DNA from 3 places in the Streptomyces sp. NPDC002773 genome. Region 2 is predicted to be linked to each of the others. Evidence: riboswitches for the same ligand, from Rfam matches in the RefSeq annotation. Region 2 holds a riboswitch; each other region holds the start of a gene.
The links. Region 2 has a riboswitch for cobalamin ahead of cobN (cobaltochelatase subunit CobN). Riboswitches for the same ligand answer to the same signal wherever they lie in the genome.

Region 1 (10,298 bases), on a different contig from region 2:
AAGCGGGCGCGCACCGCCAGCTCCGTCCTCTTGAGCAGGTAGAGCAGTGAGGTGCTCACGTCGTCTCCCGTGGTGATCGTCCGCGTGGGGGCGGGTCATGTCGCCGCCGCCGGAGAGGCGGTGCCCCTCACTCTAAAACATTGACAGGAATCCTGTTGATACCCAGACTGACGTTCATCAGGATTCCTGTCGATCCCGGCTCGTGCCGGCGTTTCGGCATTCCCCCTCCGCTACGTACGAGAGGCACCTCTCATGGATCTTCAGGGCAAGGTCGCGGTCGTCACCGGCAGCGGACGCGGTCTCGGCCTGGCGTACGCCCAGGCCCTCGCCGCGGCCGGCGCCGCCGTCGTCGTCAACGACGTCGACAAGACCGTCGTCGACGCCGCCGTCACCTCCATCACGTCCGAGGGCGGCAGGGCGACCGGCGTCGTCGCGGCGGTCGGCGACAGCGCGGCGGCGCAGGAGCTGGTCGACGCGGCGGTACGGGAGTTCGGGCGCCTGGACGTGCTCGTCACCAACGCCGGCATCCTCCGCGACCGCGTGCTGTGGAAGATGACCGACGACGACTTCGACGACGTCGTCCGCGTCCACCTCCGCGGCACCTTCACCTGCGCCCGCGCGGCCGCGGTCCGCATGCGCGAACAGGGCACCGGAGGCCGGCTCGTCCTGATCTCCTCGCCCGCCGGGCAGCGCGGCAACTTCGGCCAGACCAACTACGCCGCCGCCAAGGCGGGCATCGTCGCCATGGCCCGCACCTGGGCCCTGGAACTGGGGCGAGTCGGCATCACCGTCAACGCCGTCGTGCCGGTCGCCGCCACCGATATGACCAAGACCATCCCCGCCTTCGCCCCGGTCATCGAGGAGTCCGAGCGCACCGGCAAGCCGCTGCCCGACTGGCTGCGCAAGGACGAAGGCCTCGGCACCGTCGAGGACGTCGCCGCACTGATCACCTTCCTGGCCTCGGACGACTCCGACGGAGTCACCGGGCAGGCGATCGGCATCGGCGGCGACCGGCTGGCCCTGTGGGCACACCCCAAGGAGAAGGCGGTCGCCTTCGCCGAGGGCGGCTGGAGCGCCGACGCCATCGCCGCCGAGTGGCCGGACGGCGTCGGAGCCGAGCCCGAGACCTACGGCGTCCCCGCGCCGCAGGCCCCGGAGGCGTGACATGACCGACCTCGCGCTCGACCTCGACCGGCTCACCGCCATCGACATGCACACCCACGCGGAGGTGTCCAAGGACGGTCACGGGGCCCTGAGCCCGGAGCTGTTCGGAGCCTCCGAGAAGTACTTCAAGGCCCACGGCCACCGGCAGCCGACCATCGAGGAGATGGCCGGCCACTACCGCGAACGCAGCATGGCCGCCGTGGTGTTCACCGTCGACGCCGAACACGCCACCGGCCACCCGCGGATATCCAACGAGGAGATCGCCGAGAGCTGCGCCGCCAACGCCGACGTCCTCATCCCCTTCGCCAGCATCGACCCGCACAAGGGCCGCGCGGGTGTGAGGGAAGCCCGGCGGTTGGTGACGGAGTACGGCGTCCGCGGCTTCAAGTTCCACCCCAGCATCCAGGCCTTCTCCCCGAACGACCCGCTCGCCCACCCGCTGTACGAGGCCATCGAGGAACTCGGCGTGCCCGCGCTGTTCCACACCGGCCAGACCGGCATCGGCGCCGGCGTGCCGGGCGGCGGCGGCATCCGGCTGAAGTACTCGAACCCGATGCTGGTCGACGACGTGGCCGTCGACTTCCCCGAACTGCGGATCATCCTCGCCCATCCGTCCTTCCCCTGGCAGGACGAGGCCCTGGCCGTCGCGACCCACAAGCCGCACGTGTACATCGACCTGTCCGGCTGGTCGCCGAAGTACTTCCCGCCGCAGCTCGTGCGCTACGCGAACACGCTGCTGAAGGACAAGGTCCTCTTCGGCTCCGACTACCCCGTCATCACCCCCGACCGCTGGCTCGCGGACTTCGAGAAGCTCGACATCAAGCCCGAGGTCCGGCCGAAGATCCTCAAGGAGAACGCCGCCCGCCTGCTCGGCCTGACCAGGGACTGAAGGAGACGCCGTGTTGAACCAAGGCATCGGCTCCTGGCCGGCGCGCCGGGCTCGCAAGACACCCGACCGCGTGGCCGTCGTCCACGACACCCGCACCCTGACCTACCGCGAGCTGCACGAGCGCGTCCTGCGTCTCGCCCACGCCCTGCGGGCACTGGGCGTGGCGCGGGGGGACCGGATCGCGTACCTCGGGCCCAATCACCCGGCGTTCCTGGAGACCCTGTTCGCCGCGGGCTCCCTGGGAGCGATCTTCGTCCCGCTCAACACCCGGCTCGCGGCGCCGGAACTGGCGTACAACCTGACCGACTCGGGCAGCACCGTCCTCGTCCACGGGCCCGAGCAGGAGGAGAGGGCCAGGGTCGCGACGGCCGAGGCGGACCTGAGCCGTCGCATCGCGCTGACCGGCCCTGACGAGGACGGCGCCCTCGGTTACGAGGAGATGCTCGCCGGCGCGGGGACGGAGGCCCTGGACGAGCCCGTGGCACCCGAGGATCCGTGCATGATCATGTACACCTCCGGGACTACGGGCCGTCCCAAGGGCGCCGTCCTCTCCCACGCCAACATCACCTGGAACAGCGTCAACGTCCTCGTCGACACCGACCTGTCCGGCGACGAGGTCACCCTCGTAGCCGCCCCGCTGTTCCACACCGCCGGGCTCAACATGACCTGTCTGCCGACCCTGTTGAAGGGCGGCCGGGTGGTCCTGCTCGGCGCCTTCGACGCCGAGCGCGTCCTGGAACTGATAGGGCACCTGGGCGTGACGTACATGTTCGGCGTCCCCACGATGTACGACGCGATGGCCGCCCGGCCCCGCTGGGAGAGCACGGACCTGTCCAGCCTGCGCACCCTCAACTGCGGCGGCGCCCCCGTGCCCGCCCGCACCATCGCCGCGTACCTCGATCGCGGCCTGGCCTTCAGCCAGGGCTACGGCATGACCGAGGCGTCCCCGGGCGTGCTCTTCCTGGACCGGGAGCAGACCTCGGCCAAGGCGGGCTCCGCCGGCGTCCCGCACTTCTTCACCGACACCCGCGTGGTCCTGCCGGACGGCAGCGAGGCCCGACCCGGCGAGCGCGGCGAGATCCTCGTACACGGCCCCCACGTCATGAGCGGCTACTGGAGACGGCCCGAGGACACGGAGGCCGCCTTCGCGGACGGCCACTGGCTGCGCACCGGCGATGTCGCCAGGACCGACGCCGAGGGCTACACGTACATCGTCGACCGAATCAAGGACATGTTCGTCTCGGGCGGCGAGAACGTGTACCCGGCGGAGGTGGAGGACGCGCTCCTCTCCCATCCCGCCGTCGCCGAGTGCGCGGTCATCGGAGTGCCGGACCCCACCTGGGGCGAGGTCGGCCGCGCCGTCGTCGTCCTCGAACCCGGCGTCCGCGCCGACGAGGACGGCATCCTCGGCCACCTCCACGGCCGGCTTGCCAAGTACAAGATCCCCACATCGCTCGTCGTGACCGACGCGCTGCCCCGTACGGCCTCCGGGAAGATCATCAAGCCCGGCGTACGCGACGCCTACGCGGCAGGTCCCGCCGAACGCACCCACCCGTGACCCACGTCGACCACCACGCTCTCAGAGGCCACGCCGACACGTCGCCTCCGCCACCGAGAGGAACCCCTCCATGCCCACCACCGCCCACGGCCTCGACAGCCTCAAGTCCCTCAGCGGAGCCGATCTCGGCCGCACCGAATGGCTCGAGATCACCCAGGACCGGGTGAACACCTTCGCCGACGCCACCGACGACCACCAGTGGATCCACACCGACCCGGAGAAGGCCAAGGGCGGCCCCTTCGGCGGCCCCATAGCCCACGGCTATCTGACCCTCTCCCTCATCATTCCGCTCTTCGGGGAGCTGCTCACCATCTCCGGCACCAAGATGAGCGTCAACTACGGCCTGGACAAGGTCCGTTTCCCCAGTCCCGTCCCCGTCGGCGCGAAGGTCCGCCTGCACGGTGTCGTCGGCACGGTGGAGGAGGTCAAGGGCAACGGCGTGCAGATGCCGCTGACGTTCACCGTCGAGGTCGACGGCAGCGCCAAGCCGGCCTGCGTCGCCCAGGCCGTCTACCGCCACTACGCCTGACCGGGTGGTCATGCGAATCCGGTCGGGAGCCGTCCACACGGTCTCGCTGAGCGCATTGTCTTCGAAGTCCGCAGGTCGCCCTGCTTGCGGGCCCCGGCCGCATGCTGATGGGGGCACCGGACGGACGCAAGCGTCGTTGAGAGTATGGCGGTCTTCTGGTGCCATCTGGTGTGACAGGAAGACACTCGCAGGAATGAGTCTTGCCGACATGCTCTTTGCTGCGGCAATGTCGATATCGTCCGAGCCGGGAGTCTCCATCGCCGCCCATCAAGGCGACGCACTGTACTGACGCTCCATCACTGAAGTCAGCATCAGCACCGACAGACGGCGCTTCCAGCCGCCGTGCAGCGCCGAGATCATCCATCCTGAGAACACCTCCTGATCTGCGAAGACACGAGTCAAAGGCCCTTCCGCTCGAATGCCGAGGAGACAGCCATGAGGATGCTCATCAACGTTCCGGAGACCGTCGTCGCCGACGCGTTGCGGGGGATGGCGGCCGCGCATCCCGAGCTCACCGTCGATGTCGAGCGGCGGGTCGTGCTGCGGCGGGACGCGCCCGTGGCGGGGAAGGTCGCGCTGGTCTCCGGCGGCGGGTCCGGGCACGAGCCCTTGCACGGGGGGTTCGTGGGGCCCGGGATGCTCGCGGCCGCGTGTCCCGGGGAGGTGTTCACCTCGCCGGTGCCCGATCAGATGGTGCGGGCCGCGGCGGCCGTCGACAGCGGCGCCGGGGTGTTGTTCGTCGTCAAGAACTACACCGGCGACGTCCTGAACTTCGAGATGGCGGCGGAACTCGCGGAGGACGAGGGCATCCAGGTCGCCAAGGTCCTCGTCGACGACGACGTCGCCGTCACGGACAGTCTCTACACGGCGGGCCGGCGCGGCACCGGCGGCACGCTCTTCGTCGAGAAGATCGCGGGCGCCGCCGCCGAGGAGGGCGCCCCGCTGGAGCGGGTGGAGGCGATCGCCCGCCAGGTCAACGCGCGCTCCCGGTCCTTCGGCGTGGCCCTCGGCGCCTGCACCACCCCCGCCAAGGGCAGCCCCACCTTCGATCTCCCCGACGGGGAGCTGGAGTTGGGCGTCGGGATCCACGGCGAACCGGGTCGTGAGCGGCGGCCGATGATGACCTCACGGGAGATCGCGGACTTCGCCGTCGACGCCGTCGTCGAGGACCTTCGACCCTCCGGGCCGGTGATCGCACTGGTCAACGGCATGGGCGCGACCCCGCTGCTCGAACTGTACGGCTTCAACGCCGAGGTGCAGCGCGTACTCGGCGAGCGGCGCGTGCCGGTGGCCCGTACCCTCGTCGGCAACTACGTGACCTCGCTCGACATGGCCGGCTGCTCGGTGACGCTGTGCGAGGTCGACGAGGAGCTCCTCCGCCTGTGGGACGCGCCCGTGCAGACGCCCGCGCTGCGCTGGGGCCGGTGAGACGAGGGATGGGAGAGGGGACCGACATGACGGAGATCTTCGGCGCGGACTTCCTGGTGCGCTGGCTGGCCGCGGTCGCCGAGGCCGTCGACCGTGAGGCGGACCGGCTCACCGAGCTCGACTCCGCCATCGGCGACGCCGACCACGGTGCCAATCTGAAGCGGGGGTTCGCCGCCGTCACCGAGACCCTGGCGAAGGAGCCGCCGGCCACGCCGGGCGCGGTGCTGACCGTCGCCGGACGGCAGCTGATCTCCACCGTGGGCGGCGCGTCGGGGCCGCTGTACGGCACGCTGCTGCGCCGTACGGGCAAGACGCTGGGCGACGACGAGCGGGTGACCCGCACGCGGTTGGCGGAGGCGCTCGGCTCCGGCGTGGCGGCCGTCTCGCAGTTGGGCGGCGCCCAGGTCGGCGACAAGACCATGCTGGACGCGCTCGTCCCTGCCGTGGAGGGTCTGCGGGAGTCGTACGGGGCCGGCCGCGCCGCCGCCGAGGAAGGCGCCCTCGCGACCGTACCGCTACGGGCGCGGAAGGGCAGGGCCAGTTATCTGGGCGAGCGGTCGGTGGGGCACCAGGACCCGGGGGCGACCTCGTCGGCGCTGCTGTTCGCCGCGCTCGACGACACCGCGCGGACGACCGCGCGTACGGAGGGGGTGTCATGAGTGCCACGACCGGAGGCGCGGCGGCCGCGCCCGTGGGCATCGTGCTCGTCTCGCACAGCGCCGCCGTCGCCACCGCCGTGGCCGAGCTTGCGCGCGGGCTCTCCGGCGGGGGTGACCTGGCGCCGGTCGTCCCCGCGGGCGGGACCCCGGACGGGGGGCTCGGGACGAGTTCCGAGCTGATCTGCGAGGCGGCGAAGGCCGCGGACCGGGGCGCCGGGGTGGCGGTCCTGGTCGACCTGGGGAGTGCGGTGCTCACCGTGAAGGCGCTGCTCGCCGAGGGCGACGAGCTTCCCGGCGGCTGCCGTCTGGTGGACGCGCCGTTCGTCGAGGGCGCGGTCGCCGCGCTGGTCACGGCGAGCGCGGGCGGCGACCTCGACGCGGTGGCGGCGGCGGCCTCGGAGGCGTACGCCTACCGCAAGGTGTGACGGCCTGGAGTACCGCGTGGAGCGACTGCGTGGAGTGAGCGAGAAGCCGCACCGGGTGGCGACCGTGTTGTGATGTACCTGGTCAACGCACTAGTGTCACAGGGCCTTGGTGTTCGGGAAACCGGTGCAGTACCGGTGCGGCCCTCGCCACTGTGATCGGGAGGTCCGGCTCCACCCCCGCGGGTTCCACCCTCGGGGAAGCCACTGGACCGCGACGGGAGACCGTCGTGGTGTGGGAAGGCGGAGTCGGACGTATGACCGTCAGCCAGGAGACCGGCCAGGGTGCGTTGTCCATCCACGAGGTGCTGGAGAGGGTCTCCCAACCATGCATATAGCCGAGGGGTATCTGCCCCCTGTGCACGCGGCCGCCTGGGGCGTCGCGTCCGCACCGTTCATCGTCCACGGGGTCCGCGCGCTGACCCGCGAGGTCCGGTCCAACCCCGAGTCCACTCTTCTGCTCGGCGCCGCCGGCGCCTTCACCTTCGTCCTCTCGGCGCTCAAGCTGCCGTCCGTGACCGGCAGTTGCTCGCATCCGACGGGCACGGGTCTGGGCGCGATCCTGTTCCGGCCGCCGATCATGGCGGTGCTTGGGACGATCACCCTGCTCTTCCAGGCCCTGCTGCTCGCCCATGGCGGGCTCACCACGCTCGGCGCGAACGTCTTCTCGATGGCGATCGTCGGCCCCTGGGCGGGATACGGGACGTACTGGCTGCTGCGCCGGTCCGGTACGCCCCTGATGGTCGCCGTCTTCTTCGGCGCGTTCGTCGCCGACCTGTCGACGTACTGCGTGACCAGTGTGCAGCTGGCGCTCGCCTTCCCCGACCCGGGGAGCGGTATCGCCGGTGCGCTCGCCAAGTTCGGCGGGATCTTCGCCGTGACGCAGATTCCGCTCGCGGTGAGCGAGGGCCTGCTGACCGTGCTCGTGATGCGGCTGCTCGCGCAGTCCAGCAAGGGCGAACTGATCAGGCTCGGCGTCCTCGGCGGGCGCACGGCCAAGCGGCGCGAGGAGGCGGCCACGCGATGAGCCGGAACGCGAAGATCAATACCCTGTTGCTGCTCGTCGTCGCCGCGCTCGCGGTCCTGCCGCTCGCGCTGGGGCTCGGGGACCACAAGGAGGAACCGTTCGCCGGGGCGGACGCTGAGGCGGAGGTCGCGATCACCGAGCTCCAGCCGGACTACGAGCCGTGGTTCACGCCGCTGTACGAGCCGCCGTCCGGGGAGATCGAGTCCGCCCTGTTCGCCCTCCAGGCGGCGCTGGGCGCCGGTGTCCTGGCGTACTACTTCGGTCTGCGGAAGGGACGGAGGCAGGGGGCCGCACGCGCCGGGGCGACCGGGACGGACGGGGACGGCGAGACCACGGACGTCCAGGCCACGGCCGTCACGGATCGCGCGGTCACCGGGCGCGGCGCCGAGGAGCCGGGAGGCTCGGCCGCCGACCGGCGGGGCGCGTAGCCGCCGATGCTGCCGATCGACGCGGCGGCGCACAGCAGTCGCTGGCGCCGCCGCCATCCCGCCGAGAAGGCGCTGCTCGGCTTCGGTCTGACCCTGTGCGCGGTCTGTCTGCCGCCGTGGCCGGGGGCCGTGCTCGTGGCCGCGGCCACGCTCGGTGTGCTGCTCGGTCCGGCCGGTGTGCCGGGCCGGGCGCTGTGGCGGGCTTTCCGCATCCCGCTCGGTTTCTGTGTCACGGGCGCGATCCCGCTGCTCTTCGAGGTGGGCGGCGCGCGGGGGCTCGTCGCATTCGCCCCCGGAGGCCCGGTCCAGGCGGTCGAGCTGCTCCTGCGGACCGCGTCGGCGTCGCTCGGGGTGCTGCTGTTCGCGTTCACGACGCCGGTCTCCGACGTCCTGCCCCGGCTCGTACGGGCGGGGGTGCCGGCGCCGGTGGTGGACGTGGCGCTCGTGATGTACCGGATCATCTTCCTGCTGCTCGACTCCCTGGCGAAGATCCGGCAGGCGCAGGCGTCCCGGCTCGGGCACACCACCCGGGCCGCGACCTGGCGTTCGCTCGCCGGTCTCGGCGCGACCACGTTCGTGCGGGCCTTCGACCGGGCGCAGCGCCTGCAGTCGGGTCTTGCCGGGCGGGGGTACGACGGGACGCTGCGGGTGCTCGTGCCCGTGTGCGTGGTGTCCCGCCGGTTCCTCGCCGCCACGGGCGCGCTGCTCGCGGGGCTCGTCGCCCTCACCCTCGTACTGGAAAGGTTCCTGCCGTGACGTCTTCGACGCCTTCGGTCCCTGCGGCTCCCGTGGTGGAGCTGGTGAACGCGGGCTTCGCCTACGAGGAGGGGCCGGCGGTCCTGTCGGGCGTGGACTTCTCGGTGGCGGAGGGGCGCGCGGTGGCGCTGCTCGGCCGCAACGGCAGCGGCAAGACCACCCTGCTCCGGCTCCTCAGCGGCGGGCTGCGCTGCGGGAGCGGGTCGCTGCTCCTGGACGGGGCGGAGGTGGCGTACGACCGGAAGGGGCTGACCCGGCTGCGGACCACCGTGCAGCTGGTGACGCAGGATCCGGACGACCAGCTGTTCGCGGCCTCGGTCGGCCAGGACGTGTCGTTCGGTCCGACGAACCTCGGGCTGCCCGAGGAAGCGGTACGGCTGCGGGTCCAGGAGGCTCTTGAGGCGCTGGACATCGTGGCGCTGGCGGACCGGCCGACGCATCTGCTGTCGTACGGGCAGCGCAAGCGGGCGGCGATCGCGGGGGCCGTCGCGATGCGGCCGAGGGTGCTGATCATGGACGAGCCGACGGCCGGGCTCGACCCGCACGGGCAGGAGCGGCTGCTCGACGCGCTCCAGCGGCTCCGGGAGTCCGGTACGACGGTGCTCATGGCGACGCACGACGTGGATCTGGCGCTGCGCTGGGCGGACGAGGCGGCGGTGCTCTCCCCCGCCGGTCTGCGTACGGGCCCGGTCGCCGAGCTGCTCGCGGACGACGCGCTGCTCGACGCGGCCCGGCTGCGGCGCCCCTGGGGTACGGCTGTGGCACGGCTGCTCCGTGCCCAGGGGCTGCTCGGCGCTGACGCACTGGAGCCTCGGACGCCGGAAGACCTGGACATGTGGGCGGGGACGCCCGTTGCTACCGACTAGTAGCCCCTTTGCTACCGAGTAGTAGATATCACGTCCCCGATCTTCTGCAACTAGTTGCACAACGGGAGGGGGTCCCCTACAACTGAGGTCGACGTTCCTGCGCGAGGAGGCGCCCGCATGACCCCGTACCCGCACCTGCTGAGCCCGCTCGACCTGGGGTTCACCACCCTGCCCAACCGGGTGATCATGGGGTCGATGCACGTCGGTCTCGAGGAGACCGAGCACGGCTTCGAGCGCATGGCCGCCTTCTACGCCGAGCGCGCCCGGGGCGGCGTGGGCCTCATCGTCACCGGTGGCATCGCGCCCAACGACGCCGGCCGTCCCTGGGACGGCGGCGCCAAGCTCACCACCCCTGACGAGGTCGCCGAGCACCGGCTGATCACCGACGCCGTGCACGCCGAGGGCGGCCGGATCGCGATGCAGATCCTGCACTTCGGTCGGTACGCGTACCACCCCGCCCTCGTCGCGCCCAGCGCCCTCAAGGCCCCCATCAGCCCCTTCGTACCGAACGAGCTGACCGACGCCGAGGTCGAGCAGACCGTCGAGGACTACGCCCGGTGCGCCGAGCTCGC
Region 2 (10,298 bases):
CAGTCGCGCGAGTCGATCAGCTGGAGGATGCCCGCGCCGTACGTGCCGGGCCGGGAGCCGAAGATACGGGTGGTGGCGCGCCGCTCGTCGCCGTGCTCGGCGAGGTCGGCCTGCGTGTGCGCCCGTACGTAGTTCTCCGACGCGGGCTCGTCCTCAAGACCCGCGACCAGCCGTACGGCGTCGTCGAGAAGCCCGATGACGTGCGGGAACGCGTCCCGGAAGAAGCCCGAGATGCGCAGCGTGACGTCGACGCGCGGGCGGCCCAGCTCCGCGAGCGGGATCGGTTCGAGGCCGTTCACGCGGCGCGAGGCCTCGTCCCAAAGCGGGCGGACGCCGAGCAGGGCGAGCGCCTCGGCCACGTCGTCGCCGGCGGTGCGCATCGCGCTGGTCCCCCAGAGGGAGAGGCCCACGGACGTCGGCCACTCGCCGTTGTCGGTGCGGTAGCGCTCCAGGAGGGAGTCGGCGAGCGCCTGCCCGGTCTCCCAGGCGAGCCGGGACGGCACGGCCTTCGGGTCGACGGAGTAGAAGTTCCGGCCGGTCGGCAGGACGTTGACCAGGCCGCGGAGGGGGGAGCCGGACGGGCCGGCCGGGACGAAGCCGCCGTTCAGGGCGTGCACGGCGTGCGTGAGTTCGTCGGTCGTCGACGCCAGGCGCGGCACGACCTGCTCGCAGGCGAAGCGGAGGACGGCGGCGACCTCGGGGCCGTACGCGGCGGCCAGGGTCGGCACCGCGTCCACCGACCAGTCCGCCGCCTCCATGGCCTCGACCAGCTCGCGGGCCTTGGCCTCCGCCTCGTCGGCGGTGGTGCGGGTCGCGGCCGACTCGTCGAGGCCGAGGGCCTCGCGCAGACCGGGAAGCGCCTGCGTGCCGCCCCAGATCTGGCGGGCGCGCAGGATGGAGAGGACCAGGTTGACCCGGGCCTCGCCCTCCGGGGCGCCGCCGAGGACGTGCAGACCGTCGCGGATCTGGGCGTCCTTGACCTCGCACAGCCAGCCGTCGACGTGCAGCAGGAAGTCGTCGAAGCCGTCGTCCTCCGGGCGCTGCTCCAGACCCAGGTCGTGGTCGAGCTTGGCGGCCTGGATCAGCGTCCAGATCTGGGCGCGGATCGCGGGCAGCTTCGCCGGGTCCATGGAGGAGATCTGCGCGTACTCGTCGAGCAGCTGCTCCAGGCGTGCGATGTCGCCGTACGAGTCGGCGCGGGCCATCGGCGGCACCAGGTGGTCGACAAGGGTGGCGTGGACGCGCCGCTTGGCCTGGGTGCCCTCGCCCGGGTCGTTGACGAGGAACGGGTAGATCAGCGGGATGTCGCCGAGGGCCGCGTCGGGGCCGCAGGCGGCGGACAGGCCGGCGTTCTTGCCGGGCAGCCACTCCAGGTTGCCGTGCTTGCCGAGGTGGACCATGGCGTCGGCGCCGAAGCCGCCGTCCTCGGCGCGGGCGGCGATCCACCGGTAGGCGGCCAGGTAGTGGTGGGACGGCGGGAGATCGGGGTCGTGGTAGATCGCGATCGGGTTCTCGCCGAAGCCGCGCGGCGGCTGGATGAGGATGAGCAGGTTCCCGCGCCGCAGGGCGGCGAGGACGATGTCGCCCTCCGGGTTGCGCGAGCGGTCGAGGAACATCTCGCCGGGCGCCGGACCCCAGTGCTCCTCGACGTGGGTGCGGAGCTCCTCGGGCAGGGTCGCGTACCAGCGCTTGTAGTCGGCGGCCGGGATACGGACCGGGTTGCGGGCGAGCTGCTCCTCCGTCAGCCAGTCCTGGTCGTGGCCGCCGGCCTCGATGAGGGCGTAGATCAACTCGTCGCCGTCGCCGGAGACGAGGCCGGGGAGGTCCTCCACGGGCCCGAAGTCGTACCCCTCCTCACGGAGGCGGCGCAGGAGGGAGACGGCGGACGCGGGGGTGTCGAGACCGACGGCGTTGCCGATGCGGGAGTGCTTCGTCGGGTACGCGGAGAGGACGAGCGCCAGCTTCTTCTCGGCGTTCGGGATGTGCCGGAGGCGGGCGTGCCGTACGGCGATCCCGGCGACGCGGGCGGCGCGCTCGGCGTCCGCCACGTACGCGGGCAGACCGTCCTCGTCGATCTCCTTGAAGGAGAACGGGACGGTGATCAGCCGGCCGTCGAACTCGGGCACGGCGACCTGGCTGGCGGCGTCCAGCGGGGAGAGGCCCTCGTCGTTCTCCTCCCACGCGGACCGCGAACCGGTCAGGCACAGCGCCTGGAGGATCGGCACGTCGAGCGCGGCGAGCGCCCCCGCGTCCCAGGCCTCCTCGTCGCCGCCGGCCTGCGCCTCGGCCGGCTTGGTGCCGCCCGCGGCGAGGACGGTGGTGATGATGGCGTCGGCGGTACGGAGACGGTCGAGCAGCTCCGGCTCGGGCGCGCGCAGGGACGCCACGTACAGCGGGAGCGCCTGCGCGCCGGTGTCCTCGATCGCCTCGCACAGAGTGCGGACGAAGCCGGTGTTGCCGCTCATGTGGTGGGCGCGGTAGTAGAGCACGGCGACGGTCGGGCCGCTGTCGTTCTTCGCGACCCGGTCCAGCGGGCCCCAGGTGGGGGCGGCGGCCGGGGCCTCGAAGCCGTGGCCGGTGAGCAGGACGGTGTCGGAGAGGAAGCGGGCGAGCTGCTCCAGGTTGCCGGGGCCGCCGTGCGCGAGGTAGGCGTGCGCCTCGGTGGCGACGCCGATGGGGACGGTGGACGCCTCCATCAGCTGTGCGTCGGGCGCCTGTTCGCCGCTGAGGACGACCACGGGCTTTCCGGCGGCGCGGAGCGCGTCCAGGCCCTCCTCCCAGGAACGGAGACCGCCGAGGAGCCGTACGACGACGAGGTCGGCGCCGTCCAGGAGGCCGGGCAGTTCGGCGAGGGGGAGACGGGCCGGGTTGGCGAAGCGGTACTCCACCGGGCCGCCGGCCGAGGCAGCGTTCGCCGCGCGGGCACTGAGCAGGTCGGTGTCGGAGTGCGACAGCAGCAGAAGCATGGCGAGCGCAGGCCTTCCTCGGGGTTGTCCGCGCCCCGGGTGGTCGTATGGACGGCAGGAGTTCCTGACTCACCCGTTCCGTCGTGCCTGGTACGGGCTCACAGTGGCGGGACCGCGCCGGAATCTCACCGGGCTTCCTCCCCGGGGTCCTGGGACCCCATGCCGATCTGCATCCTAGATCGTGCCGCCCGCGGCCCGGGGCGGGCCGCCGGGTCGGTCTGGTCACACCCGGTGGCCGCGCCGTTCCCCGTCGGTATGCTCGCCGCCATGCCGCCCACCCCACCCACGACGCCCGGAGCGGGCGAAGCTCGCATACGGGACCGTGGCGACGCCTGCCCCGGGGCGCTGCGCCTGCACCTCGCCGAGGACGGCCGCCTGGCCCGACTCCGCCTGCCCGCCGGACGCCTGACGCCTCGTCAGGTCGAGGTGCTCGCGGCCGCCGCGGAGACCCTGGGCGACGGGCGGATCAGCATCACCTCGCGCGGCAACGCGGAGCTGCGGGGCCTCTCGGACGACTGCGGGGCGGAGCTCGCGGCGCTCCTCGCGGAGGCGGGCCTGCTGCCCTCCCCCAGCCACGAACGCGTCCGCAACATCGTCGCCTCGCCCACCGCGGGACTCGACGGACTCGGCCACGGGGACGTGCAGTTGTGGGCGCGCCGGCTGGACGCCGCACTGTGCGCCGAGCCCCGGGCGGCGGCCCTCTCGGGACGGTTCCTGTTCGTCCTGGACGACGGGCGCGGTGACGTCGCCCCGCTCGGCGGGGATGTGAGCTTGGTCGCAGGAGAGGACGGGTCCGTCCTGCTGCGGCTCGGCCCGACGGTCTTCCGGCTCGCCGCCGCCGACGCCGTCCGTGCCGCCCTCGCCGCCGCCCTCGCGTTCCTCGACGCGGCCGAGGCGGCCGGCAACGGGGCCTGGCGCCCCCAGGAACTCCCCGACGACCACGCGCCGGACTGGGCGGGCGCCCTGACGGCGGCGGGCATCACGACGGAGCCCGTGGCCGACCCCGGCCGCGAACCCGTACGCGTACCCGAGCCCGTACCCGTACCGCCCCTGCCCGCGTCCCCGCCGCCCGCCCCCGGCGTGCTCCGGAGCGGCGCGCTCTACGTCCTCGCGCCGCTCGGCCGGCTGACCGCCGCTCAGCTGCGGGCCCTGCTTCCGGCCGACGAGGTGCGGCTGACGCCGTGGCGCGGGGTGGTCGTCGTCGGCGCCGGTACGCGTACGGCTCACGACCGGCTCGCGCGCCTTGAGTCGTACGGCCTGATCACCCGGCCCGACGCCCCCGGCGCCGGTGTCACCGTCTGCACCGGGCGGCCCGGCTGCGCCAAGTCTCTCGCCGACGTACGGGCGGACGCCCTCGCCGCGCCCGCGGGGCGGCTTCCCGTGCACTTCTCCGGGTGCGCACGCGGCTGCGGGCACCCGTACGGCGACCGGATCGAGGTCCTCGCCACCGGCGACGACACCTACCTGGTGGACGGCGTCCCCGCCTCCCGTACCTCCCTGTCAGAAGCCGTCGCGGCGGCCCGCGGCCCGGCAACCCCCACGAGATGAGCGAGAGCGACACCATGTTCGACTACGAGAAGGACGGGGCGGAGATCTACCGCCGGTCCTTTGCCACGATCCGCGCCGAGGCGGATCTCGCGGGCCTGCCCGCCGACGTCGCCCAGGTGGCGGTCCGGATGATCCACGCCTGCGGCATGACCGACCTCGTGCGGGACATCGCCTACTCCCCCGGCGTGGTCGCGAGCGCCCGCGCCGCCCTCCGCGGCGGCGCGCCGATCCTCTGCGACGCCCAGATGGTCGCCAGCGGTGTCACCCGCAAGCGGCTGCCCGCCGACAACGAGGTGATCTGCACCCTCTCCGACCCGTCCGTGCCGGGCCTGGCCGCCGAGCTCGGCACCACCCGCTCCGCCGCCGCCCTCGAACTGTGGCGGGACCGCCTCGAAGGCTCCGTCGTCGCCATCGGCAACGCGCCCACCGCGCTCTTCCACCTCCTGGAGATGATCGCCAAGGGGGCGGGGAAGCCCGCCGCCGTCCTCGGCATACCGGTCGGCTTCATCGGCGCCGCCGAGTCGAAGGACGCCCTGGCCGCCCAGGACCTCGGCCTTGAACACCTCGTCGTCCGCGGCCGCCGCGGCGGCAGCGCGATGACGGCCGCCGCGATCAACGCGCTCGCCCACGAAGCGGAGATCCAGCAGTGACCGCGCCCGGCAAGCTGTACGGCGTCGGCCTCGGCCCCGGCGACCCGGACCTGATGACCGTGGCAGCCGTGAAGGCCATCGCCGCCGCCGACGTGATCGCGTACCACTCGGCCCGCCACGGCCGCTCCATCGCCCGTTCGATCGCCGCCGAGCACCTCCGCGAGGACCACATCGAGGAGCGGCTGATGTACCCGCTCACCGTGGAGACCACGGACCACCCCGGCGGCTACCGGGGCGCCCTCGACGACTTCTACGAGGAGGCCGCGGCCCGCCTCGCCGCCCATCTCGACGCAGGGCGCACGGTCGCCGTCCTCGCCGAGGGCGACCCGCTGTTCTACGGCTCGTACCAGCACATGCACAAGCGGCTCGCGGACCGCTACGACACGACCGTCATCCCCGGCGTCACCTCGGTCAGCGCCGCAGCGGCCCGCCTCGGCGAGCCGCTGTGCGAGGCGGAGGAGGTCCTCACGATCATCCCCGGCACCCTGCCGGAGGACGAGCTGACGGCCCGGCTCGCGGGCACCGACTCGGCGGTCGTGATGAAGCTCGGCCGCACCTTCCCCACCGTGAAGCGGGCCCTGGAGCGGGCCGGCCGGCTCGACGACGCCCGGTACGTGGAGCGGGCGTTCATGGCGGGCGAGCGGACGGAGCGGCTGACGGACGTCGACCCGGCGTCCGTCCCGTACTTCTCCGTCGCCGTCCTCCCCTCCCGTATCGACCAGGCCCTTCCCGTACGGGAACGGGGCGAGGTCGTCGTCGTCGGCACCGGCCCGGCCGGCGCACCCTGGCTCACCCCCGAGTCGCGCGGCGCGCTCGTCAACGCGGACGTGCTCGTCGGCTACACCACCTACCTGGACCGGGTGCCGGTCCTGCGCCCCGGGCAGATCCGGCACGGCTCCGACAACAAGGTCGAGTCCGAGCGGGCCGAGTTCGCCCTCGACCTGGCCCGGCGCGGCCACCGGGTCGCGGTCGTCTCCGGCGGCGACCCCGGCGTCTTCGCGATGGCGACGGCCGTCCTCGAGGTGGCCTGCGAACCGGCGTACGCGGACGTGCCCGTACGGGTCCTCCCCGGGGTGACCGCCGCCAACGCGGCCGCCGCCGCCGCGGGCGCCCCCCTGGGCCACGACTACGCGACGATCTCGCTCTCCGACCGGCTCAAGCCCTGGGACGTCATCGCCGCCCGGCTGCGCGCCGCCGCCGACGCCGACCTGGTCCTCGCGCTCTACAACCCGGGCTCCAAGTCCCGTACGCACCAGGTGGCCGCCGCCCGCGACCTCCTGCTCGAACTCCGGTCGCCCGAGACCCCGGTGGTCGTCGCCCGCGACGTCGGCGGCCCCGAGCAGTCGGTCCGGGTGGTGACCCTGAAGACCCTGGAGCCGTCCGAGGTCGACATGCGGACCCTGCTGCTCATCGGGTCGAGCCAGACCCGGGCGGTGGAACGGCCCGACGGCCGGACGATCACGTGGACGCCGCGGCGTTACGGGTGACGGGTGCTCAGCGGCTTCGGGTGAAGGTGCCCAGGCCCTCCTGGTCCAGGTACTCGACGCGGACGGTCTTCCCGTCCGGGGAGAACGTGACGCCGGTGGGGCCGACGGCGTTCTCGCCGCGGGTCGGGAAGCTGAACGTGTCGCCTTCGTAGTGCGTGAGCCGGTACGTCTGGGGCTCCGGCCCCAGGCGCAGGACCAGGCCGCCGCCCTCCTCGGCCACCGTGAGCCTGCCGAAGTAGTCGCTGGTGTACGTGCCGGTGTAGGCGTCGGCGGCCTTCGCGGGGGCGGCGTCGGCGGGCCGCTTCGCATAGTCCGTCTGCGACCGGTCGGCGTCCGCCTGCTGCTGGTAGACCGCGTCGACGAGCGGCACCCAGTCGCGGCTCGGCCGGCCGTCCTGCACGGTGTCGAAGAAGCCGAGGGCGACGGCGTCCGCGACGCCGACCGGCGCCCCGTTGGTGAGGACGACGATCCCGAGCCGTTCGCCCGGCAGCATCGTCACGTTGGTGTGGGCGCCGAGCGCGAACGCGCCGGTGTGCGAGAGCCGCAGCCGCCCCTCGTCGTCGTACGACACGTTCCAGCCGAGCCCGTAGAAACCGGTCCGGCCCGCCGGCGCGTGCGCGGGCGAGGCGACGCTCTCGGGGTGGTGGGTGAGGTCGAGGGCGTCCTCGGCGACGATCCGCTTTCCGCCGAGGGTGCCGTTCGCGAGCTGGAGCCGCAGCCAGGTCGACATGTCACGGGCCGAGGAGCTGACGCCGCCCGCCGGGGACTGGGCGTCCGGGTCGCGTACGGACGGCTTCCAGGTCCCGTCGGCCTCCTTCACGTGGCCGACGGCCCGGTCGGCGTTCGAGGCGAAGTCCTGGAAGCGGGAGCTGGTGTCGTTCATGCCGGCGGGCTTGTAGAGCATGTCCTCGGCGAGCTTCTCCCACGGCACGCCCTTCTCCGCGGCGACGGCCTCGGCCGCCGCCGTCAGACCGAAGTTGGTGTACGCGTAGCTCGCGCGGAACGGTGCCAGGGGCTCGTACCGCAGGTGGGACAGGATGTACTCCTGGTCGTAGCCGAGGTCCTCCAGGAGGTCGCCCGCGTGGTCGGGCAGGCCGCTGCGGTGCGAGAACAGGTCGGCGACCGTCACATGGGAGGTCACCCACGGGTCCTTCAGCCGGAACTCGGGCAGTTCGGGGGCGACGGGCTTCTGCCAGCCCTCGACGCCGACGGCCGCCGAGACGACGGTGGAGGCGATCGGCTTCGACACCGAGGCCAGCTGGAAGACGGTGTCGGCGTCGACCTTGGTGGCCTTGCCCACCTCACGTACCCCGTAGCCCTTGAGGGCGACGACCTTGTCGTCGTACACGACGGCGACGGACGCCCCGGGGAGCCCGGTGCGTTTCATCATCGCCGTGACATCGGCGTCGAGGCGGCCGACGGCCCGGTCCACGTCCGCCCGGTCGAGGACGGGCGGCGGCTGCGCCGGGGGCGGTTCGGGCGTCGGGGTGGGCGAGGGGCTCGGAGCGGCGCCCAACACCAGCGCCGCGAGCCCCGCCGTGGCAAGCCATCGGACGGTTCCCATTCCTCCATTGAACGCCGGGGGGAATCGGCTGTCGCGCGGAGGGAAACGAGTGAGGAACCGGTCCGGAACCCGTGAGGAACAGGTCCGGGAGAGCCTTCTACCGCGACCGCGCCCAGGCCGCGGCCTCCTCCGCCGTCGCCGCCACCGGCACGCCCTCCGGGACCGGCGGTCGGCGGACCACGACGACCGGGATGCCCGCCTCGCGGGCCGCCGTCAGCTTCGGGGCGGTCGCCGCGCCCCCGCTGTCCTTCGTCACGAGGACGTCGATGCGGTGGCGGCGCAGCAGCTCACGCTCCCCGTCAAGGGTGAACGGCCCCCGGTCGAGCAGGACTTCGGCGCGGGCGGGCATCGGGGGCTCCGGGGCGTCGACCGAGCGGACGAGGAACCACTGCGGGCGGTCCGCGAAGGCCGCGAGGCCCATGCGGCCGGTCGTCAGGAACACCCGGTCGCCGAGGCCGTCGAGGGCCCCGGCCGCCGCCTCGAGGGAGGGCACCTCACGCCAGTCGTCGCCCTCGACCGGGACCCAGCCGGGGCGGCGCAGCGCCAGCAGGGGAACATGGGCGGTGGCGGCCGCCCGGGCCGCGTTGAAGCTGATCCGCTCGGCGAAGGGATGCGTGGCGTCGATGACCGCGTCCACGGCGTGCCCGCCGATCCACTCCACGAGCCCCTCGACCCCGCCGAACCCGCCGATCCGGACCTCGCCGGCCGGCAGCCGGGGACTCGCCACCCGCCCGGCGAGCGAGCTGGTCACCCGCACGTCGGTGTGGAGCAGGCCCGCCAGGGCGCGGGCCTCGGTGGTCCCCCCGAGAATGAGTATGTGCACAGGAGCCTCTTCGTGACTTCAGGCGGCGGGCGTGAGGCCCAACTCAAGCACACCGGTCTCCGCCCGGGCTGGACGACGGGTGCCTGCGCGACGGCGGCGACGACGGCCGCGTACACGGCGCTCCTGACCGGCGATTTCCCGGATCCGGTGACGATCACGCTGCCGAAGGGGCAGACGCCGTCGTTCGCGCTGACGGCGGAGTCGCTCGGGTCGGGTACGGCCATGGCGGCCGTGGTCAAGGACGCGGGCGACGACCCGGACGTCACGCACGGGGCGGTGATCCGGGCGACGGTACGGCTCCTGCCGGCGGGCTCGGGCGTGGTCTTCCGGGCGGGCGAGGGCGTCGGCACGGTCACCCTGCCGGGGCTGCCGCTCGACGTGGGCGAGCCGGCGATCAACCCGGTGCCGAGGCAGCTGATGCGCGAGCACGTCGCCGAGGTCGCGGCCCGGCACGGCGGCGGCGGGGACGTCGAGATCACCGTCTCCGTCGACAACGGCGCCGAGATCGCCCGCTCCACCTGGAACCCCCGGATCGGGATCCTGGGCGGCCTGTCGATCCTGGGGACGACGGGGGTCGTCGTCCCGTACTCGTGCTCGGCGTGGATCGACTCCATCCGCCGGGGCGTGGACGTGGCCCGCGCGGGCGGTCTCACGCATGTCGCGGGGTGTACGGGTTCCACATCCGAGCGCACGGTCGGCGGGCTCTACGACCTGCCGGAGATCGCGCTCCTCGACATGGGCGACTTCGCGGGCGCGGTCCTCAAGTACATCCGCCGCCACCCGGTCGACCGCCTCACGATCTGCGGCGGCTTCGCGAAGCTGTCGAAGCTGGCGGCGGGCCATCTGGACCTCCACTCGGCCCGCTCGCAGGTCGACAAGGCGTTCCTCGCGGACCTGGCGCGCACGGGAGGCGCCTCGGAGGCCCTGGCGGCGGAGATCACCACCGCGAACACGGGCCTCGCCGCCCTCCGCCTCTGCGAGGCCGCCGGAGTCCCCCTCGGCGACCTGGTAGCAGCCCGCGCCCGAGACGAGTCCCTGGCGGTCCTGCGGGGCGCGCCGGTGTCGGTGGACGTCATCTGCATCGACCGGGCGGGGGCGGTGGTGGGGCGGTCGGCGGTGGCGGGACCGGGGGCCCGGGCCTAAGCCGGCAGCTTCACTCCCATGACCGGGTAGCCGGTTTCCGCGATGGTCTCGGCCAGGTCGGCGAGCTCCACGTCCGGGTTGAGGGCGGCGACGATCTCGGGCGTGAGGGGGCGCAGG
Region 3 (10,298 bases), on a different contig from region 2:
GGCGAGCCCACGGCCGGCGAACGCGGCCATCAGGCCGGTCGCGACCGTGGTCTTGCCCGCGCCCGACGAGGGCGCGGCGATGACGAGACGTGCTACCACTCGATGCCCCGCTGGCCCTTCTGACCGGCGTCCATCGGGTGCTTGACCTTGGACATGTCGGTGACGAGGTCCGCGAAGTCGACGAGCTCCTGCGGCGCGTTGCGGCCGGTGATGACGACGTGCTGGTGCCCGGGACGGTCGCGGAGCACCTCCACGACCTCCTTGACGTCGATCCAGCCCCAGTGCAGCAGGTACGCGAACTCATCGAGGACGTAGAACGTGTAGCGCTCCTCGGCGAGGTCCCGCTTGACCTGCTCCCAGCCCTCGCGGGCCTTCTCCTCGTGCGACTGCTCGCCCTCGGCGACCTCGCGCTGGATCCAGGACCAGCCCTCACCCATCTTGTTCCAGGTGACGGTGCCGCCCTTGCCGGTCTCGCCGAGCGCCTTGAGGGCGTTCTCCTCGCCGACCTTCCACTTCGCGGACTTCACGAACTGGAACACCCCGATCGGCCAACCCTGGTTCCAGGCGCGCAGCGCCATGCCGAACGCGGCGGTGGACTTCCCCTTGCCGACGCCCGTGTGCACCATCACCAGTGCGCGGTTGCGGCGCTGGCGGGTGGTGAGACCGTCGTCGGGTACGACGGTCGGCTGTCCCTGCGGCATTAAGCGGCCCTCCTGGCAGTGGTCTTGTGGTGTCCCTGGACGTCTCTGACGAGGCCGGCGATCGAGTCGGCGCGCAGCTCGTCCAAGGTGACGGCGGTGCCGCCGAGTTCGCGTGCGAGTTCCCCGGCGAGCCCGAGCCGTACCGGTCCGGTCTCGCAGTCCACGACGACGGCCGCGGTGCCCTCGGAGGCGTGCAGCCGCGCCGCGCGGGCCGCGAGCGCGACCGGGTCGGCGCCGCCGCCGGTGGCCCGACCGTCGGTCACGACGACGAGCAGCGGGCGGCGCGAGGGGTCCCTGAGCCGCTCGACCCGCAGGACGTCATGGGCCTTGAGGAGCCCGGCCGAGAGCGGGGTACGGCCGCCGGTCGGGAGCTTCTCCAGGCGGGCGGCGGCCGCGTCGACGGACGAGGTCGGCGGCAGCGCGACCTCGGCGCCACGGCCCCGGAAAGTGATCAGACCGACCTTGTCGCGCCGCTGATAGGCGTCGAGCAGCAGGGACAGGACGGCGCCCTTGACGGCGCTCATCCGCTGCCGGGCCGCCATCGAACCGGAGGCGTCCACGGCGAACAGCACCAGGTTCCCCTCCCGCCCCTCCCGGGTCGCCTGCCGCAGGTCGTCCCGCCGGACCACGAGCCCGGGACCGGTCCGGCCGCGCGCCTTCTGGTGCGGGGCGGCGGCCTGCACGGTCGCGGCCAGGTGCAGCTTGGTCAGCGCGCCCCGGGGGCGTACGGATCCGGTGGTACGGCCGTGTTCGGTACGGGCCCGGGAGCGGCGCCCGGCCGCGCCCTCGCCGAGACCGGGCACGCTGAGCACCTTCGTACGGAAGGGCTCGGCGGCCTTGACGGCGGCACGCTCGCCGGCGCCGGAGCCCTGCGGGGCGGGCGCGTTCTCCGGCGTGGGGGCGTTCTCCGGCGCCTCGGCGGACTCGGGCGCGGGCCCGTCAGGCCCGTCACCCTGCGGCGGAACCCCGCCACCGCCACCGTCAGGCCCCCCATCCCCAGGCCCGTCCGGCTCGGGCTCGGGCTCGTCGCCATCGCCCTTGAACTGCTCCAGGGTCTCGTCGAGCTTGTCCTCGTCGAGGCCCGGCGCGTCGAAGGGCGAGCGTCGCCGGCGGTGGGGGAGGGCGAGCAGCGCGGCCTGCCGTACGTCGTCGGAGGTGACGTCTGTGCGTCCCGCCCACGCGGCGAGCGCGGTCGCGGTACGGGCCATGACGATGTCGGCGCGCATGCCGTCCACCTCGAACGCGGCGCAGGTCGCGGCGATCTGGAGCAGGACCGCGTCCCCGAGCGCCACCTGCGGCAGCAGGGCGCGGGCGGCGGCGATCCGGCCGCGCAGTTCGGCCTCCTCGCCCGCCCAGCGCGCGGCGAACGCGGCCGGGTCGTCCTCGAAGGCGAGCCGTCGGCGGACGACCTCGACGCGCTGCTCGGGCTCGCGCGAGGCGGCGACCTCCACGGTGAGGCCGAACCGGTCGAGCAACTGGGGCCGCAGTTCGCCCTCTTCGGGGTTCATGGTCCCGACGAGCAGGAAGCGGGCGGCATGCCGTACGGAGACGCCCTCACGCTCGACGTACGAGGAGCCCATGGCGGCGGCGTCGAGCAGGAGGTCGATGAGGTGGTCGTGGAGCAGGTTGACCTCGTCGACGTACAGGATGCCGCGGTGCGCGTCGGCGAGGAGCCCGGGCTCGAAGGCCTTCACGCCCTCGGCGAGCGCCCGCTCGATGTCGAGCGCGCCGACGAGCCGGTCCTCGGAGGCCCCGACGGGCAGCTCGACCATCCGCGCGGCCCGCTCGGCCCCGGGGCCGTCGTCGTGCGGTCCGTCGGGGCAGCGGGGGTCGGGCGAGCCGGGATCACAACTGAACCGGCAGCCCGGCACGACGGGCACGGCCGGCAGCAGATCGGCGAGCGCCCGGACGGCGGTGGACTTGGCGGTCCCCTTCTCCCCCCGCACGAGCACACCGCCCACGGCGGGGCTCACCGCGTTCAGCAGCAGGGCAAGCCGCAGATCGTCCATGCCGACAACGGCGGTGAACGGATACCGGGTGCTCATCGGTGGGTCACTCCTTCGGATTGCTGATGTGCGGACGACGGCCCGCGGCCGCCGACGGCGAGAGACCGACCACAGGGGCCACCCGCACTGTTCTCGTCCTGCCGCACGGGTGGTCCGGGTGGGAACCCCAGCCCGGCCGCAGGCCGGGCGCACCCCCACCGGCCCACGCCCGCGCCCACGCCCGCGCCCCGACCTCGGCCCGCACCGAGCACGCCCCCGCTCACGGCGCCCCCGGCGGCACGAACGGCAGCCCCGCCGGGGCCCCCTCCTCGATCAGCCGCAGCAGCGCGTCCGTGTCCGCGTGCTCCTCGATCAGGTCCCCGAGCCGGTCCAACTGCTCCTCCCGCAGCGCCCCGAACGACGTGTCCGGCGCGGGCACGAACCGCCGCCCGGACGCCGTCGCGACCTCCCGCAGGAACGCCCGCCGGAACCCGTCGCTCTCCAGCGAGCCGTGCCAGTGCGTGCCCCAGACCGCGCCGACCCGGCACCCGTCGAGGAACGGCTCCCCACCCTCCACAGAGGCGACCCCGTGGTGGATCTCGTACCCCTCCACCCGCTCCCCGAGCGCCTCACCGACCGGCCGCTCCAGGGTCTTCTCGCGCGCGAACCGGACCCGTACGGGCAGCAGCCCGAGCCCGTCGACGGCGCCCGCCCGCGACTCGACCTCGTCCTCGATGTGCTCGCCGAGGACCTGGAAGCCGCCGCAGATGCCGAGCACCGGCCGTCCCTCGGCCGCGCGCCGGGCCAGCTCGTCCGCCAGACCCCGCTCCCGCAGCCAGGCGAGCGCCGCCACCGTCCCGCGTGTGCCGGGCACGACGACGAGGTCCGCGTCGACGAGCTCCTCGGGCCGGTCGACGAACCGAACCACCACACCCGGCTCGGCCGCCAGCGCGTCGACGTCCGTGAAATTGGACATCAGCGGTACGGCGCAGACGGCGACCCGCAGGACGTCCGCGCCGACCGGCGGCGCCACGACCGACTCCCGGACCGTGCCGCGCAGCGAGACCCGCAGCCCGTCCTCCTCGTCGATGCCGAGCCCGTGCGCGTACGGCAGGACGCCGAAGGTCCGGCGCCCGGTGAGGCCGTACAGCATGTCGAGCCCGGGTTCGAGCAGGGTCACATCGCCCCGGAACTTGTTCACCAGATAGCCCGCGACCAGCGACTGGTCCTCGGGCGAGAGCAGCGCCGTCGTGCCGAAGAACTGTGCGAAGACCCCGCCCCGGTCGATGTCGCCGACCACGACCACGGGCAGCTTCGCGGCCCGTGCGATGCCCATGTTCACGATGTCGGTGCGCCGCAGGTTGATCTCGGCCGGGCTGCCCGCGCCCTCGCAGATCACCGCGTCGTACGTGCTCCGCAGCTCCTCCAGGCACGCGAGGACCGGCTCGAACAGCTCCTTCTGCCGCCCCCCGTGGTAGCCACGCGCGCTCAGCTCGCCCACCGGTTTGCCCATCAGGACGACCTGGCTGGAACGGTCGCTGCCCGGCTTGAGCAGCACCGGGTTCATCAGCGCGGTCGGCTCGACGCGCGCGGCCTGCGCCTGCATGGCCTGGGCACGGCCGATCTCCGCGCCCTCCCTCGTCACGAAGGAGTTGAGGGACATGTTCTGTCCCTTGAACGGCGCCACCTTCAGGCCCTTGCGGACCAGCCAGCGGCAGATGCCGGCCGTCACGACGCTCTTGCCGGCGTCGGACGTGGTCCCGGCGACGAGCAGCCCCCCACCCCTCATGCGTTCCTCCGCTTCCACGCGCTCACGATCAGCCGGCCGCCCACGCAGGCGGCCAGGGTCAGTCCGGTGACCCGGCGGGACAGCTGGACCGCCCGGTCGATGTCGGCGACCTCGACGGGCCGCCCCTCCCCGTTGAGCACCGGCCGGTGTTCGACCCGGCCGCCGTACGAGAGCGTCCCCCCGAGCCGTACGCCGAGCGCGCCCGCGAAGGACGCCTCCACCGGGCCGGCGTTGGGGCTCGGGTGCTTCGGGGCGTCCGCCCGCCAGGCCCGTACGGCCCCGCGCGGATCGCCGCCCGCCACCGTCGCGAGCGCGGCCGTCAGCCGGGCACCGGGCCAGCCGGCCACGTCGTCGAGCCGGGCCGAGGCCCAGCCGAAGCGGCGGTGGCGGGGCGACTTGTGGCCGACCATCGCGTCCAGGGTGTTGACGGCCCGGAAGCCGAGCAGGCCGGGCACGCCCGCGACCGCGCCCCAGAAGAGGGCGCCGACGACGGCGTCGGAGGTGTTCTCGGCGACCGATTCGACGACCGCGCGGGCCATCGCGGGCCCGTCAAGGGACTGCGGGTCGCGCCCGCACAGGTGCGGAAGGCGTTCCCGGGCCACTTCGAGGTCCCCGGCGGCGAGCGCGCCGCCGATCGCGCGGGCCTCCCGGCCCAGGGTCGTACCGCCGACGACGGCCCAGACGGAGACCGCGGTCAGCGCCGCGGAGGCGGCCGGCCGGTTCCGTACGGTCCGTGCGGCGAGCGCGCCGAGGGCGGCGGTGGAGCCGGCGCAGACGGCGGTGTGCAGGGCGCCCCAACCGCGGTGGTCGCGGTGGAGCCGCTGTTCGACCGCGGCGGCCGCCCGGCCGAAGGCGGCGACGGGATGTCCACGGCGGGGGTCTCCGACGAGCAGGTCGGCGGCGAGACCGGCGGCCGCGCCCCACGCGAAGACGCCGGGGGATCGGAAGGGACGGAAGGGTCTGCGGCCGCGGCCGGGCATGGCGCATGTCCTCACTCAGGGTCCGCGCCCTGGATCGACGTGACCGGCGGCGAGAGTTCCTGACTCCCGGACCCTTCGGATCCGGTCACAGTGGCGGGACCGCGCCGGATTCGCACCGGACTTCCTCTACTGCCGCCGTAATGGCCTCGGCAGTCCACCACGCCCGGGAACAGCCGTCAACTCACCCTTGACCTGCACCGCGTCACTGTGCGAAGCACCACAAACACGACGGCCGGGCGGCCCGTACCCGAAGGTACGGACCGCCCGGCCGAGGGGCCGCGGGACCGTCAGACGACGATCAGGTAGATGCCGTACGCCACGGCCGCGAGGCACAGGGCGAAGCAGGCGTAGGCGCCGGTGCGGGCCAGGGCGGCGGAGCCTCCCTGGGCGGCGGCCTGCTCCTGCTTGGAGAGGCCGATGATGCCGAGGGTGAAGAGGCCCACCAGGGCTACGGTCGCCGCGAGGCTGACTCCGAAGACGGAGCCGAGGGCTGCCCAGTCGATCTTCATGTCGTTCGTTCCTTACACCGCTGCGGCGGGGGCCTGGGGAGCGGCCGGGTCGGTGGGAACCGGCGCGGGGATGGTGGTCTTGAGGTCCTCGTCCGCGACGGCGGCGAAGGAGCCGGCCGTGGGCGGCGGGGTGACGGCCGCCATGGCGGTGGTCACCACACCCGCGGGCTCGGCGTCGAGGTCGTCGGCGGTGACGTTGTGGTGGTCGACCGGCTTGCGGCGGGACAGCGACCAGATGACGGCCGAACCGCCGACCAGGAGGACCGCGACGGCGGCGATGCCCCAGGGGCCCTGCTTGGTGAGGAACTCGGCACCGGCGCCGACCAGGCCCGCGGCGGGCAGGGTCAGACCCCAGGCGACGAACATCCGGGTCGCGGTGGACCAGCGGACGACACCGCCCTTGCGGCCGAGGCCCGCGCCCATCACGGCACCCGAGCAGGACTGGGTGGTGGAGAGGGAGAAGCCGAGGTGCGAGGAGGCCAGGATGACCGTCGCGGCGCTGGTCTGGGCGGCGAAGCCCTGCTGCGGCTGGAGGTCGGTGAGGCCCTTGCCCATGGTGCGGATGATGCGCCAGCCGCCGAGGTAGGTGCCGAGGGCGATCGCGACACCGGCGGCGACGATGACCCAGAGGGGCGGGTTCGAGCCGGGCGCGACGACGCCCTGGGTGACGAGCGCCAGGGTGATGATGCCCATCGTCTTCTGGGCGTCGTTGGTGCCGTGGGCGAGGGAGACGAGACCGGCGGAGGCGATCTGGCCGACCCGGTAGCCCTTGGCGGTGTGCTTCTCGTCGGTCTTCGCACCGATCTTGTACGTCAGCCTGGTGGCCAGCATCGCGGCGAGACCGGCGACGAGCGGCGCGGCGATCGCGGGGATGAGGACCTTGGTGACGATGGTCGGGCCGTTGACCGCGGACCAGCCGGCCGACATGACCGCGGCGCCGATGAGGCCGCCGAAGAGGGCGTGGGACGAGCTGGACGGCAGGCCCAGGAGCCAGGTCAGCAGGTTCCACAGGATGGCGCCCACGAGCGCCGCGAAGATCACTTCTGTGCGAATGCCCTCTTCGTTGATGATCCCGCCGGAGATCGTCTTGGCGACCTCCACGGACAGGAACGCGCCGACGAGGTTCAGCACGGCGGACATGGCCACCGCCGTCTTCGGTTTGAGAGCACCGGTCGAGATGGTCGTGGCCATCGCGTTGGCGGTGTCGTGGAAACCGTTCGTGAAATCGAACACGAGAGCTGTCACGACCACAATGGCGAGCAGCAGCGTGATGTGTTCCATTTACCCAGGCAATCGTTTGACGTCAGTGGCTAGCCGAACGTAGGCAACCTGAGTGAACGGAAGGTGAACTGGGTCCGGCGTTGTGGTGACCCGATCCGGTGTCAAGGGATTCCGCTTACGGTCCCGGCGGGCGAGCTGTCCACGATGCGGTCACCCCGCAACCCCGGGTAATCCCGGCCTTCACCGGGCACATGCGACCTGCCCCGGTTCCTCCCCGGCCGCCCCGTTCCGCTCCCTGGACCGCACCACCCGACCGGGCGACCCCGCGGACGAGACCCATGTCACTCGCCGGAGTGGCCCGAGGGGCCCTCGCGTCCTTCCCGGAATGGCCGGAAGAAGTCCCTGCCCGGCCCCGGCCGGGTCCGCCCGGTGGCAGGCCGCCCCCACCCTGCCGACACTGGGAGCGTGCGCCCGGCTACAGCGACGGCAGCGGCCGTCACCACCCTGCTCGGTGTCGGCGCGGTCGCGGTCGCGGCCGGCCGGTACGCCAGCGACGCCGCCCTCAAGGCGCCGTCCGGACCATCCCTGCCCGGGGACCCACGCCTCACCGTGCACGCCACCGGCGCCGAGCGGATCACCCTCACCCGCAGCCTCGCCTCGCTGCGCCCCGGCACGTACGGACTCGAGGGCCCCGACCTGCACGCCGTCGTCGGCCCCGTCCTCGAACGGGTCCCCCACACCGCCGACACCGTCGTCCGGCGTCTGGAACGGGTCGAACTCGGCGCGCTCGGCCCCGGCGCCCGCGTCCGGTTCACCCCCCAGCTGCACCGCGGCACACCGCTCGGCGCCCTCGGGCTCGCCCACGAGGACGTCGAGATCCCCGGCGAGCTCGGCCCCCTGCCCGCGTGGCTGGTGCCAGGACCCCGCCCCACCTGGGTGATCGCCCTGCACGGCCTCGGCACCACCCGCGAGCATCCGCTGAACGTCGTCCCCTTCTACGCGCGCCGCAGGATCCCCGTCCTCGTCCCCGCCTACCGCGGCGACGAAGGGGCGCCCGCCACCCCGGACGGCCTGGCCCGGTTCGGCGACTCCGAATGGCGCGACGTCGACGCCGCCATCCGCTACGCGATCCGCCGGGGCGCGGCCACCGTCGTCCTGCACGGCTGGGGGACCGGGGCCTCGATGGCCCTGCGCGCCGCCGCCGAGTCGGGGGTGCGCGACCGGATCGCCGGCCTCGTCCTCGACTCCCCGGTCCTGGACTGGGAGGCCACCCTCCGCAACCTCGCCGCGGCCCGGCACGTCCCGGCCCCGCTGCTCCCGCTCGCCGTCCGCGCCGCCCAGGGCAGGACCGGACCGCACGGCGACCTGCTCAGGGCCGCCTCCGCGCCCGGCGCCCTGCGCGTCCCGGTCCTCCTCCAGCACGGCCCCGACGACACCATCGCCCCCTGGGAGCCGTCCCTCGAACTCGCCGCCCGCCGCCCCGACCTGGTCTCCCTCCAGACGGTGCGGCAGGCCCCGCACGCGGCCATGTGGAACGCGAACCCCGTCCGCTACGAGGAGTCCCTGCGCCGCTTCCTCACCCCGCTCCTCTAGAACCTCCGCATCACCTCCTCCCGGGCCCGCCTCCGCGCCCGCCCAGGGCCCGTTCCGGCGGCCCGGCCGATTCCGATTGGGCTTTCGGGCCGTCAGCGGGAAGACTGCTCCCGTGACGTCTCGAAAGCCCGATGAACCATTGGCGCGCAACTCCAGACTCCGACTCGTCCGCCCACGGGCGCTCGCCACCGCCCGACGGGCCGTGACGACCCGGCGCACCCGGCCGGCGCCGCGGCCGCCCGAGGGCACTCCGCCCCGCGCGGAACTCGCCCGCCAGGCCCGGCACGTCCTCGCCGACGCCGTACGGATCGCCCGCTGGGCCGCCGTCGAGCGCGGCGCCGAAGCGGCCGCCCGCACCGGCCACGGGCCCGTCACCGCCCAGGAACGGGCCGCGGCCGCACTGGACCTGACGCCCGGCCAGGTCCGCGCCGGCTGGGACCGCGCCCGCCTCGCCGGGCTCGTCGAGCTCCACGGCGGCACCGCACGCCCCGGCTGGCGGCTGCACGCCTGGGACCGCGACGACTCCGCCGTCCTGCGCGGCTGGGTCGCCCTCTTCGACGCCTGGTCCCTGGTCCACCCGGCGCCCGAGGACGTCCGGCCGAGCGCCGTCGCCGAGGTCGTCGAAGCCGTCCCGCAGGTGCTCTCGCTGCTCCAGCTCTCCCAGGGCCCGGTCCTCGTCCCCGCCCTCCTCGACCTGCTCGGCCAGCGCGTCGAGGAGCTGCGCGAGGAGCGCTGCGAGGTCCCGGCCGCCGACCCGGCGTCCGAGGCCGCGGGCGCCCCCGGCGCGGACCACGGCACGGACGGGCTCCCCGCCCTCCTCGACTGGGCGCTCGAAGGCCTGGCGGCCGTCGGCGCGCTCACCCTCGACCCCGGCGCGGAGGGGCGCCACGCCACCCTGACCCCGCTCGGCAACTGGGCGGTCTGGGTCAAGCTGGAGCAGATCTGCGTCGCCGCGCAGAGCCCCGCCGGCAACATCGAGCAGTCCGCGGGGGACATGCTCCGCGGCTGCGCCCGGCTCACCCCGGGACCGGCCCGCGCCGAGTACCGCGCCTGGCTCGCGGCCCGCACCCTCTCCAGCGCCGTGGGCGAACTCCTCGCCGTCGCCCGGGGCGAGGACGCCCTGCTGCGCGGCCTCGCCTTCGAGGCGCTCCGGGTCGTCGGTGCCCCCGCGGAGGCCGAGGTGCGGGCCACCGTCGCCGAGCCCTCCCTGCGGCCGTACGCGCTGCTCTGGCTGGCCGAGTACGAGGGCGCCGACCCCGACGACGCCCAGGAGGTCCTCACCCGCGAGGAGTCGACCTGGCTCTGGGTGGACACGGCCGCGGCCGTCGCCGACCACGGCGAGAGCGAACTCCTCGTCCGGCACCTCGACTCGGCGGTGCAGGGCACGGTCCCGGCGCTGCTCGACGAGATCCGGGCGGTCGGCCATCCCCGTACCGTCCAGGTCCTGGTCGCCCTCGCCGCCGCCCACCCGGACCCGGCCCTGGCCAAGGCGGTCCGGCGGGCCGCCTTCCAGGTCCACA

Region 1: another riboswitch for cobalamin. It lies ahead of ABT034_RS13685 (energy-coupling factor ABC transporter permease); the one in region 2 lies ahead of cobN (cobaltochelatase subunit CobN).
Region 3: another riboswitch for cobalamin. It lies ahead of ABT034_RS08790 (cobalamin biosynthesis protein); the one in region 2 lies ahead of cobN (cobaltochelatase subunit CobN).

Annotation. Positions count from the first base shown of each region.
Region 1 covers NZ_JBEOVO010000008.1:185,376-195,673, forward strand. Annotated here, with positions in the region: gene ABT034_RS13645 (MarR family winged helix-turn-helix transcriptional regulator) at 1-59, opposite strand, end outside; gene ABT034_RS13650 (SDR family oxidoreductase) at 253-1,164, shown strand; gene ABT034_RS13655 (amidohydrolase family protein) at 1,166-2,053, shown strand; gene ABT034_RS13660 (acyl-CoA synthetase) at 2,064-3,611, shown strand; gene ABT034_RS13665 (MaoC family dehydratase) at 3,682-4,140, shown strand; gene dhaK (dihydroxyacetone kinase subunit DhaK) at 4,576-5,568, shown strand; gene dhaL (dihydroxyacetone kinase subunit DhaL) at 5,595-6,227, shown strand; gene ABT034_RS13680 (PTS-dependent dihydroxyacetone kinase phosphotransferase subunit DhaM) at 6,224-6,652, shown strand; cobalamin riboswitch at 6,716-6,948, shown strand; gene ABT034_RS13685 (energy-coupling factor ABC transporter permease) at 6,978-7,676, shown strand; gene ABT034_RS13690 (energy-coupling factor ABC transporter substrate-binding protein) at 7,673-8,104, shown strand; gene cbiQ (cobalt ECF transporter T component CbiQ) at 8,111-8,860, shown strand; gene ABT034_RS13700 (energy-coupling factor ABC transporter ATP-binding protein) at 8,857-9,726, shown strand; gene ABT034_RS13705 (FAD-dependent oxidoreductase) at 9,844-10,298, shown strand, end outside.
Region 2 covers NZ_JBEOVO010000002.1:138,869-149,166, forward strand. Annotated here, with positions in the region: gene cobN (cobaltochelatase subunit CobN) at 1-2,966, opposite strand, end outside; cobalamin riboswitch at 3,006-3,145, opposite strand; gene ABT034_RS03260 (ferredoxin-like domain-containing protein) at 3,234-4,514, shown strand; gene ABT034_RS03265 (precorrin-8X methylmutase) at 4,511-5,164, shown strand; gene ABT034_RS03270 (precorrin-2 C(20)-methyltransferase) at 5,161-6,651, shown strand; gene ABT034_RS03275 (serine hydrolase) at 6,659-8,215, opposite strand; gene ABT034_RS03280 (cobalt-precorrin-6A reductase) at 8,313-9,038, opposite strand; gene ABT034_RS03285 (cobalt-precorrin-5B (C(1))-methyltransferase) at 9,051-10,181, shown strand; gene ABT034_RS03290 (hypothetical protein) at 10,178-10,298, opposite strand, start outside.
Region 3 covers NZ_JBEOVO010000005.1:61,532-71,829, reverse strand. Annotated here, with positions in the region: gene ABT034_RS08810 (cobyrinic acid a,c-diamide synthase CobB) at 1-99, opposite strand, end outside; gene cobO (cob(I)yrinic acid a,c-diamide adenosyltransferase) at 93-701, opposite strand; gene ABT034_RS08800 (putative cobaltochelatase) at 701-2,746, opposite strand; gene ABT034_RS08795 (cobyric acid synthase) at 2,967-4,475, opposite strand; gene ABT034_RS08790 (cobalamin biosynthesis protein) at 4,472-5,455, opposite strand; cobalamin riboswitch at 5,487-5,629, opposite strand; gene ABT034_RS08785 (hypothetical protein) at 5,743-5,964, opposite strand; gene ABT034_RS08780 (inorganic phosphate transporter) at 5,977-7,245, opposite strand; gene ABT034_RS08775 (alpha/beta hydrolase) at 7,651-8,778, shown strand; gene ABT034_RS08770 (hypothetical protein) at 8,891-10,298, shown strand, end outside.